2 regions of the Undibacterium sp. Tian12W genome follow, and region 1 is predicted to be linked to the other one. Evidence: predicted binding sites of a transcription regulator. Region 1 holds the regulator's gene; the other holds the start of a gene.
What was found. The regulator LexA, encoded in region 1, represses DNA repair genes until DNA is damaged. The targets are predictions, from matches to a motif close to ACTGTATNNNNATACAGT.

Region 1 (4,423 bases):
AACACGGGTTCAATTTAATCTATGATTCATTCTCTTTATTTTTAGATTGGAAATGGTCTGGTTCTATGACTACTTTGGCGCAACTTGATAAACACGCGAGCAAATGGTTCCACGACGCGATGCGGCGGCGCGGGTTTGCCGTAGAAAAGAAATTTACTTTTTGGCGTAAGCGCGGGCCTTTATTTGATATGTTTGTCGCAAGAATAAGTTCAGGCGGATTTCTTGATATCAATGTAACGATCTGGTCGCCTTGGGTAAATCATCCAAATGGTGAACTTGGAGAGTTCCCACCCGACTATATATTGATTGGTGGCCGCCTCTCTGAGGATTTTCCCAAAAATATGTTTAGCGACCCAATGTTTTCTGTCGAAAATGAGGAAGATATTGAACAAGTTTTAAGATCTGTATTGGAATTAATTGATAAATACGCTCTACCCTGGTTTCCGACAGTTCGTTCATATGAAACGTATGTGGCCTACGTTGGGAAGCGTGGCTATCATCCGACTCCCGAACGGATAGAAATGGTAAAAGCCGGAATTGCACGAGGCTTCCAGCAAGAGCCATATATTTGATTTTTTACCAGGTGAAATATGTCTGTCGATATTTTTGTGATTCTAGAAAAAGAGAAAATGCCTATCCCCAAGCGATGGGCGCAAGCAATTGCGGATGCAGAGTTTGATCTGCAAATTGACACGGATTTTGATGTTGAAGAATTTTCCGGGTTTTTGCCCTGCATATACAAGGGTGAAGAAACTGGGTTCGAATATTTTTTCGAAGAGTTGGAAGACGATTTTTTGGACGAAGATGCGACACCGCAGCTTAAGGGTAGAGATTATCTGGTGACCTTTTCGACGCACAGTGATTTAACTGAACTGATAGCGTCGACTATTGCGTCAGCAGTCTTGTGTTCAATGTCCAACGGATTAATTCTGAATGATGAGGATGGACTACCCTTCATCAAGTCGCAAGATGCGATTGCCTATGGCAAGAAAGCAGAGGCTGAATTGATATTGGATTTGGATGGAGAATAGCTGACAGTATCCGGATAAATCAACTCAGGTCCTATGCAAGTAAGAATGCCTGTTTTTCTGTAAAAGTACGCTAGAAATGTTGCGATCAATATCGCTTACATGATCAACATCAATATCTCGGCAAGTATAGAGTCAGCGAAACTATAAGGCATCAATCATAAAGAGTGACGTAAAAGAGTTCATTAGTTATGTTATCGCGATGCGCGCTCGAAATGCTTTTAGCAGTATGAATAGTCTCGTCTTGCAAGGCGAGACTATTGGGTGGGCGTGGAGTAGTGTTTCGCGAACTTTTTGCTTCTGATCTTTGCGCTGCCCCAAGTAAATTCTGTTGGGGGTTGGCTGAGATTATGTCAACTCGCAAATTCAGCACGTGAACTGTTGATAGCAGGTGCATCCTTTGGCGCCACTATCAAAAAAGTTTGGGGACGAGCCGGGCGTGATCCGGATGAGAGGGGAGGATCACGCCCGGGCTGACCTCAAACCCAGTTGCGCATTAGGCCGACAGCCAGGCCTTCCAGCGCGAAATCTTCTTCCGTATCACCAATCTTGATCACAGGATAATCCGGGTTTTCTGGCATCAGCTCGATCAAACTGCCAGTTTTTTTATAGCGTTTGACGGTAACATCATCACCGAGGCGGGCAACAACGATCTGGCCATTGCGGGCACTGTCTGCCTTTTTGACTGCCAGCAAGTCGCCATCAAGTATGCCAGCGTCACGCATGGACATGCCACGTACCTTCAGTAAAAAATCTGGTTTGGCAGAGAACAGGGCAGGATCTACGTGGTAAGTCGATTCTATATGTTCACTTGCCAGTATCGGCGAGCCGGCAGCAACCCGGCCAACCAGTGGCAGGGCTAGTTGCAGCAGGGCAGGATGGGGCAAGGCCAGTTGCTTGCCTGTGATATGGCTGGACAACTCTGACTCCAGCAGGCGTATGCCGCGTGAAGTGCCTGCCGCAATTTCTATAACGCCTTTGCGTGCCAGTGCTTGCAAATGTTCTTCTGCCGCATTGGTGGAGCGAAACCCCAGTTCTGTCGCAATCTCGGCGCGGGTAGGAGGAAAGCCCGTGTTTTGAATGGCGTCTTTGATCAGGTTCAGGATTTGTTCCTGGCGGGAAGTGAGTTTGAGCATGGCGTTTTCTAGTGTTAAGGTGCTGTATATACAAGCAGTCTGTATTTTTATACAGTAAAGCTGAATATGCAAGTCAAAATGACCGCAATTACTGAGAAATGTGAAAAAAATACCTCACTTACCTTCGGGAATTGGCAGATAAATAGCCTAAGTCACTGATCTAATTGATCAATATGAAAAACTGGGTTATTATTGTCGGCTTTCCTCTTCCCGCACTCGTCTTGACGCCGAGGCGGGCTATTTTTATTGTCCACAAGGAGAATATATGCGTCATTATGAAATCGTATTTATCGTACATCCAGATCAGAGCGAGCAAGTTCCTGCAATGATCGAGCGCTACAAGGCAAGTGTTGTAGCCCGTGGTGGTCAAATCCACCGCGTTGAAGACTGGGGTCGTCGTCAATTGGCTTACATGATTCAAAAATTGGCAAAAGCACACTATGTTTGCTTGAACATCGAATGCGATGCTGAAACTCTGCTCGAGTTGGAAACAGCATTCAAATTCAATGATGCTGTCTTGCGTCACCTGACAGTCAAATTGAAAAAAGCAGAAACAACACCTTCTCCTATGATGAAAGCTGTTCAGAAAGAAGATGCTGCAAAAGCGCAACGTGTTGAAGCGCCTGCTGCTTAATAATTGACAAAGGTCGCGTAAAAAAATAGTGAATCAGCTGAAGCTCGTAGCCCGGATTGTGGAAAAAAGCGCATTGCGCTACACCCCGGCCGGTATCCCGATAGCTTCTGCTACCTTGATGCATAGTTCAGAGGCTCGTGAGGCGAACACAGTTCGGCAGGTCGAGTTTGAAATTTCTGCGATGGCTGCTGGTGAAATATCCCAGCGTTTTACAGAAATTGCCTTGGAACAGCCCATGGAATTCACCGGTTTTTTAGCGCGCAAAAATCGCAATAGCAAAAGTCTCGTTTTTCACATCACTGAATTCGAGACACATTTACTAGATTAGGAGCCAAAAATGGCATTCGGTAAAAAATTCGACAAAAGCAAATTGAAGCAAAAGCGTCAACAACAAAACCCTTTGTTCAAACGCAAAAAATTCTGCCGCTTCACAGCAGCACATGTAGAAAAAGTTGACTACAAAGACATCGACACACTGAAAGATTTCGTGCAAGAAAACGGCAAAATCATGCCAGCACGTTTGACCGGTACAAAAGCGCTGTATCAACGTCAAGTTGACACTGCAATCAAACGTGCACGTTACCTCGCGTTGCTGCCATACACTGATTTGCACACAGCGTAATTGACGACAAGGTAAAGGAGAAAAATATGCAAGTTATTCTGTTGGATAAAGTCGTTAATCTCGGCAATCTGGGTGATGTAGTTCGCGTTAAAGACGGCTATGCACGTAACTTTTTGATTCCACAACGTATGGCTCGTCGTGCTACGACAGCTGCAGTTGCTGAATTCGAAGCAAAACGCGCTGAACTGGAAAAAGCAGCAGCAGCCAAATTGGCAGCAGCTCAAGCTCAAGGCGAAAAACTGTCCGGTCTGACCGTACAAATCACACAAAAATCTGGTGTAGATGGCCGTTTGTTTGGTTCCGTCACTAATGCTGATATCGCTGAAGCCCTGACTAAACAAGGTTTCGCAGTAGAAAAAGCACAAGTACGTTTGCCACAAGGTCCGTTGAAGATCGCTGGCGAGCACAGTGTTTCCGTTGCTTTGCATACTGACGTTGTTGTTGACGTTAATGTTGCAGTAGTAGGCGAACACGCTTAATTTGCTGTCTTGGCAAATTCAAAAAAAAGCCGGGTTTTCCCGGCTTTTTTTATGTCGATGGCTGAATTTTGGGCTATTTGGCTATTTGTCACAAACTTGTCACAAACTGGTTCATTTCTCCATGCTGGGACGTTCTGATAGTCTGATTTAACGGTTATAATGCGCGCCATGAAAGCTGGTTCTGATCCTCAACTTGATGCCTTGCGTGTCCCCCCTCATTCCATAGAAGCAGAGCAATCTGTTCTCGGAGGTTTGCTGCTTGACAATGCCGCCTGGGATCGTATTGCCGACTTCATCAACGAAGAAGATTTTTATCGTTATGACCACAGGATCATTTTCCAGTGCATGGTCAAATTGATCAATTCTTCGCGTCCTGCTGACGTCATTACTGTATATGAAGCGCTGAATAGTGTGGGTAAGGCAGAAGATGCCGGTGGCCTGACCTACCTTAACGCACTTGCGCAGAATACACCTTCGGCTGCGAATATACGCCGCTACGCAGAGATCGTGCGCGACCGCGGTGT
Region 2 (4,423 bases), on a different contig from region 1:
CCTGGCGACCGCGTTCATGCAATAACTCCATATGTATATGCGTAACTGCGAGTTGCTGCGCTGCCAGCCATCCTAGCAATTGGGCCAGCAGGCTGCGGGCAAAAATAAGTAGTGATTCTGCAAGCTCTATACGGTCTGGTAATTCGATTTTGACTTTGAATTCTGGTGCTGCCAGATACCATTCGTGTACTTCAGCTTGCTCACCATAGACCTGATCCAGCTCCATGAGTAAAGCTTTGCCGCAACGCCTCTGCAAGCCCGGGCGGGGTAATTGTCGTAAATCTCTGAGGCTATAGCAGGCTATGCCCTGCAATAACTCAGTCAAAGGCTCAGCTGCGGTGAGCAATCTGACCGGTAGCCTGTCCAGACGCTGGCTCAATCTTTGCAGTTTAAAAACATGCTGCCCTCTGGGTAGTTTGCGCGATGCCTGTTTGGCCAATAACCAGGCAGCCCTGGCAACGGGAGCAATGCCTGTCGTTGCTGTATAACCGAGAATGCGCATGCTTTCCAGCACGCGTTTACGCAAAGCGCGTATACCCCCAAACAAACTCAGACTGGCACTGATATCAACCAGTATGCAATCATCTTCTGCCAGGCAGACTTGTGGCGAGTATTGCAGCAAGGCTGTTGCTACCGCCTGTAATGCCAGCTTCTCTTTATTGTGATCACGCTGATAATAATCAGCATCGGCAGACAGCATTTGCACACCACCTGCGCGCATATTCAAGCGTATGCCAGCCTGATCGGCAGATTCAGACATGGACGTTACCCGGCCTTGATGGAGTATCACACTGACTTGTGTCTCTTGCTGAGCAAACAAGGGAGTGACAAACACCTCAAGCTGGAGTAAAGGCAGGTGAACGGCTATCCACAGTGGTGGGCAAGTTGCCATAGTTTGTCGCAAGTTTTTCTTTGCCTGGATGAGCATAGGCATACAAATAAGGATGATCGGGCACATGCAATGCCAGCGGAGCATCGCGCTGGCTGCCACGGCGTTTGAGTATGCCCAGCTCCAGACCATATTGGCTGGTCTGGACACTCAATCGCAAGGGAGCGGGAGAGGCTTGCTGTGCCGCCCGCATGTCACGCATCAAAAAGAATAAAGTCTCCGAGCTTTGTGCTGCCAGGTGCAAACGACGCAAAGCTTCACTGCGGATGCTGGATGTCCAGAACAGTAGCGCACCACAACTGCTATTGCGCAATACCTGTTCAGCCGCCCACAAAGCATCAACATGTTTCTGGCAGCGTATCCATATCAACTGCGATGATTGCAAGCCTGTGCATGCAAAAGCCAATGCTTGCGGTATATAAGGCGGCGTCAATAAAACAATGGGACGCCCATCAAGCTGGCTTAAGGCGGGTTTGAGCAAGCTGAGTTCGGCAGTGGCAAGCTGCGGCAGCAAAATCTCGGTTAATTGCCCCTGTGGCCAGCCATTACCGGGTAGTTCATTATTGAGTTCTGCATAGCCACTGGGCAAATAGCCACCCTGACCACGCGCCAGTTGCGATGCACGCCACAATGCGGGGTGTATGCGTTCAGGAGGAAGTGAGGAAACGTGGGTCATATTACATATACTGATTAAATATACAGTATATGTAATATGGCGGCAGACTTCAAAGTTTATTTTATGTGCCCGTGTTATGTGACTGGAGCAAGAAATTACAGAGAGGTGAGAAAACCACAGTTTTTAAAATACTGATTTTGCATACAGTAGTTTGTGTTAAAGTTCGTCCATGGATGAACGCATGGCTGTTTTGATGAAGTTCCTCTATCACATACCAACCGATATGGAGATTGAAATTATGGCAAACCTCGAACAGTCTTTTGATACACGCTTCAGCCTGCAATTTGCCCCAAGCTCTTTTGTAATGCGCCTGGGACGTCGCGAAATTTTTGTTTGCCGCGACTTCCGGCAGCGTTCTTACTATGTCAATCCTGTACTCGATTGCAGTACAGGCATACAGGCCGGGCATCTGGAAATGCTGGTACTGCGCAAGTGGTTGGTTATTTTGTCCAAAGCAAACTGGTAAGTTCAGGCTATCAATTTATTTGTCAATGGAGTGAACAACTCTCTACTGCAAACACGCCCCAGATATTGCGGGAGTGTTTGCAGCAGTTTGCTTCCATCAGATAAATGTTTAGCTGGTATAGATCAGAATAAGATCTGAATATTTAAATCTAAGCCCGCAAGAATGGCCCGGGGCCTGGCCAGGTTTGATCGGTAATAGGGGCTGCCAATGCTTCGTCACATCCCTGTGTTGCACTCCACGCCAGATAGCGGCTGCAGCGCTGCGTATCCTCCAGTGTATGGACGTAGGTGATTTTGCCCCAGCGCATGCGCATGAATTGCATCACTACATTCTTGTAGGGGCCATCTGGCTGATGCGGCACGATGAAATCCAGCACCGCATGGATACGGGTATCCCACGGCGGCCCGATGACAGCAACTTCTTTTACCTCAAATTGCAAGCCAGGGAACAAACGGTATAAGCGTTCCCACCATAAAGCCATGGATGCGCGTGAATTACGCAAACCAGAAATCGGCGAATCTCCTTCAAAGCGATATGCAAAATCAGTAGCCAGGGTATCCAGCATCAGGCTGACATCGCCTGTGTTGATAGCAGCAAAGGTTTTACGAAGTTTGTTCTCAACGATATAAGCATACATGGTGAACTTTCACTGGCATAATGCAAGTAATGTAAACAGTTAACTTGCATCAAGCAAGCTAAATTATGGAACGCAGTTCGTTTTCTGATTTTTCCTGTTCTATAGCCCGCACATTGGAAGTCATTGGTGAGTGGTGGTCATTGTTGATCTTGCGCGATCTGTTTCTGGGGTTTGAGCGTTTTGATGATATCCAGCGCAATCTTGGCGTGGCATCCAATATTCTGACCGCCCGGTTGAAAAAAATGATGGAGCAGGGCATAGTCGAGCGACATACCGATACGCAGGATAAACGTGTCTGGCGTTATAGCCTGACGCAGCAAGGGCGGGATTTATATCCAGTATTACTGGCATTGACTGTCTGGGGAGATAAATGGCGCACCGCAGAAGGACTACAACCCTTACTGGTACGCCATCAACATTGTGGTCACGTCACGACTGCCGTACCGGCTTGCTCTGCTTGCAAAGAAGAATTGCAGCTTGACGATATACGATTTGAGGCTGGGCCTGGCGGCAGGGAAACACCAGGTACAGCCTTAATGGGGCAAGTGCTGGGCCGACCAAAACAGGATAAGCCAAGTTGACAAAAATAGCACTGCGTCAAACCAGCGCTGAGCGTTCTTGCTAACTCAAGTACTCTGAACCGCATCTTCAGGCGGGATAAAATCTTTCGCCGCTCTTTCTCCCTCGTTATGTTTTCTGTCTCCAGAAATTTCTAGGGCAATGCCTGCTGCAGCTTCAGCCGGCATACCATCTGTACGGCGCAAATATTCTGCCTCACCCACGATATCATCTCTTTGTACTGCCAGGTCCTTGGCTTGCAAGCTTTCGCCAGGCAATTCAACTTTCAGCTCATCGATCAGCATAAGCAGCGTTGCTGCGACTGGCAATGCCAACAGGGCACCACCAATGCCATACAAAGTACCGCCGGCAATCAATGCAAATAAAACTATAGAAGAGGGCAAGCGTAGTGCGCGTCCATAAACGACAGGGATCAATACCCGACTTTCAAACTCTTCATAGCACAGCAACAACACGCCCACCACGGTGGCGGCAACGCCACTGACGGCAAATGCTGCGAGCACAGCTGGTACCATGGTGAGGAAAATGCCGACGAAAGGGAGCACATCCACAATTCCGCCAAAAGCGGCAATCGCTATTGCATTTGGTACGCCACAGGCGGTAAGCAGAATAAACAGAAAAACCGTCATCATGGCGCAAGTGAGAACTTGGCCACGCACGTAACCACCAACGATGGTTTCAAGATTGAGCATGATGCGCGCCAGTTTAATGTGATGCGCACGGGGTATCACAGCAAACAATGCGCCGCGCAGACGGTCGCGGTCTATCATAATGTACAAGGCAAGAAAAAATGCCCCAGCTCCATACGCAATGATTTCAAACAAGCCCCTGGAAAAAGCCATGGCTTCACTACTATAAGACTTGAACAGTGCGGCGTATTGAATATGCCGTAATCCATCTGCGAGAGAAGCAGTGAACGGATACTGGGCGAGAAATTTAATCAGATGACCGCGCAATTCAGGTTCTTGCTGAACAAGACTGGCGACCTGGGCAATGAATGGCGGCACAGTAAAAACCGCCAGACCGACCAAGACCACCATCAATACTGTAAATACAATCGCGATGCCGGCAAAGCGGCGAATATTGCGGCGCTCAAGCCAGTCAACAGCCGGATTCAAAGTACCCACCAGCATCAGCGCAGTGATCAAAACCAGAATGACAGGGACTAACTGAGAG

Region 2: imuA (translesion DNA synthesis-associated protein ImuA) is a predicted target of LexA. The motif match lies at 1,575-1,592, and genes of this name have one in related genera.

Annotation. Positions count from the first base shown of each region.
Region 1 is NZ_JBMPPK010000014.1:42,148-46,570, forward strand. Features, by position in the region: gene ACO0LI_RS18285 (hypothetical protein) at 66-572, shown strand; gene ACO0LI_RS18290 (hypothetical protein) at 591-1,031, shown strand; gene lexA (transcriptional repressor LexA) at 1,508-2,164, opposite strand; gene rpsF (30S ribosomal protein S6) at 2,430-2,798, shown strand; gene priB (primosomal replication protein N) at 2,827-3,126, shown strand; gene rpsR (30S ribosomal protein S18) at 3,136-3,420, shown strand; gene rplI (50S ribosomal protein L9) at 3,447-3,899, shown strand; gene ACO0LI_RS18320 (replicative DNA helicase) at 4,068-4,423, shown strand, end outside.
Region 2 is NZ_JBMPPK010000008.1:232,385-236,807, forward strand. Features, by position in the region: gene ACO0LI_RS12315 (Y-family DNA polymerase) at 1-904, opposite strand, end outside; gene imuA (translesion DNA synthesis-associated protein ImuA) at 837-1,565, opposite strand; gene ACO0LI_RS12325 (hypothetical protein) at 1,804-2,031, shown strand; gene ACO0LI_RS12330 (nuclear transport factor 2 family protein) at 2,180-2,668, opposite strand; gene ACO0LI_RS12335 (winged helix-turn-helix transcriptional regulator) at 2,734-3,249, shown strand; gene ACO0LI_RS12340 (AI-2E family transporter) at 3,295-4,423, opposite strand, start outside.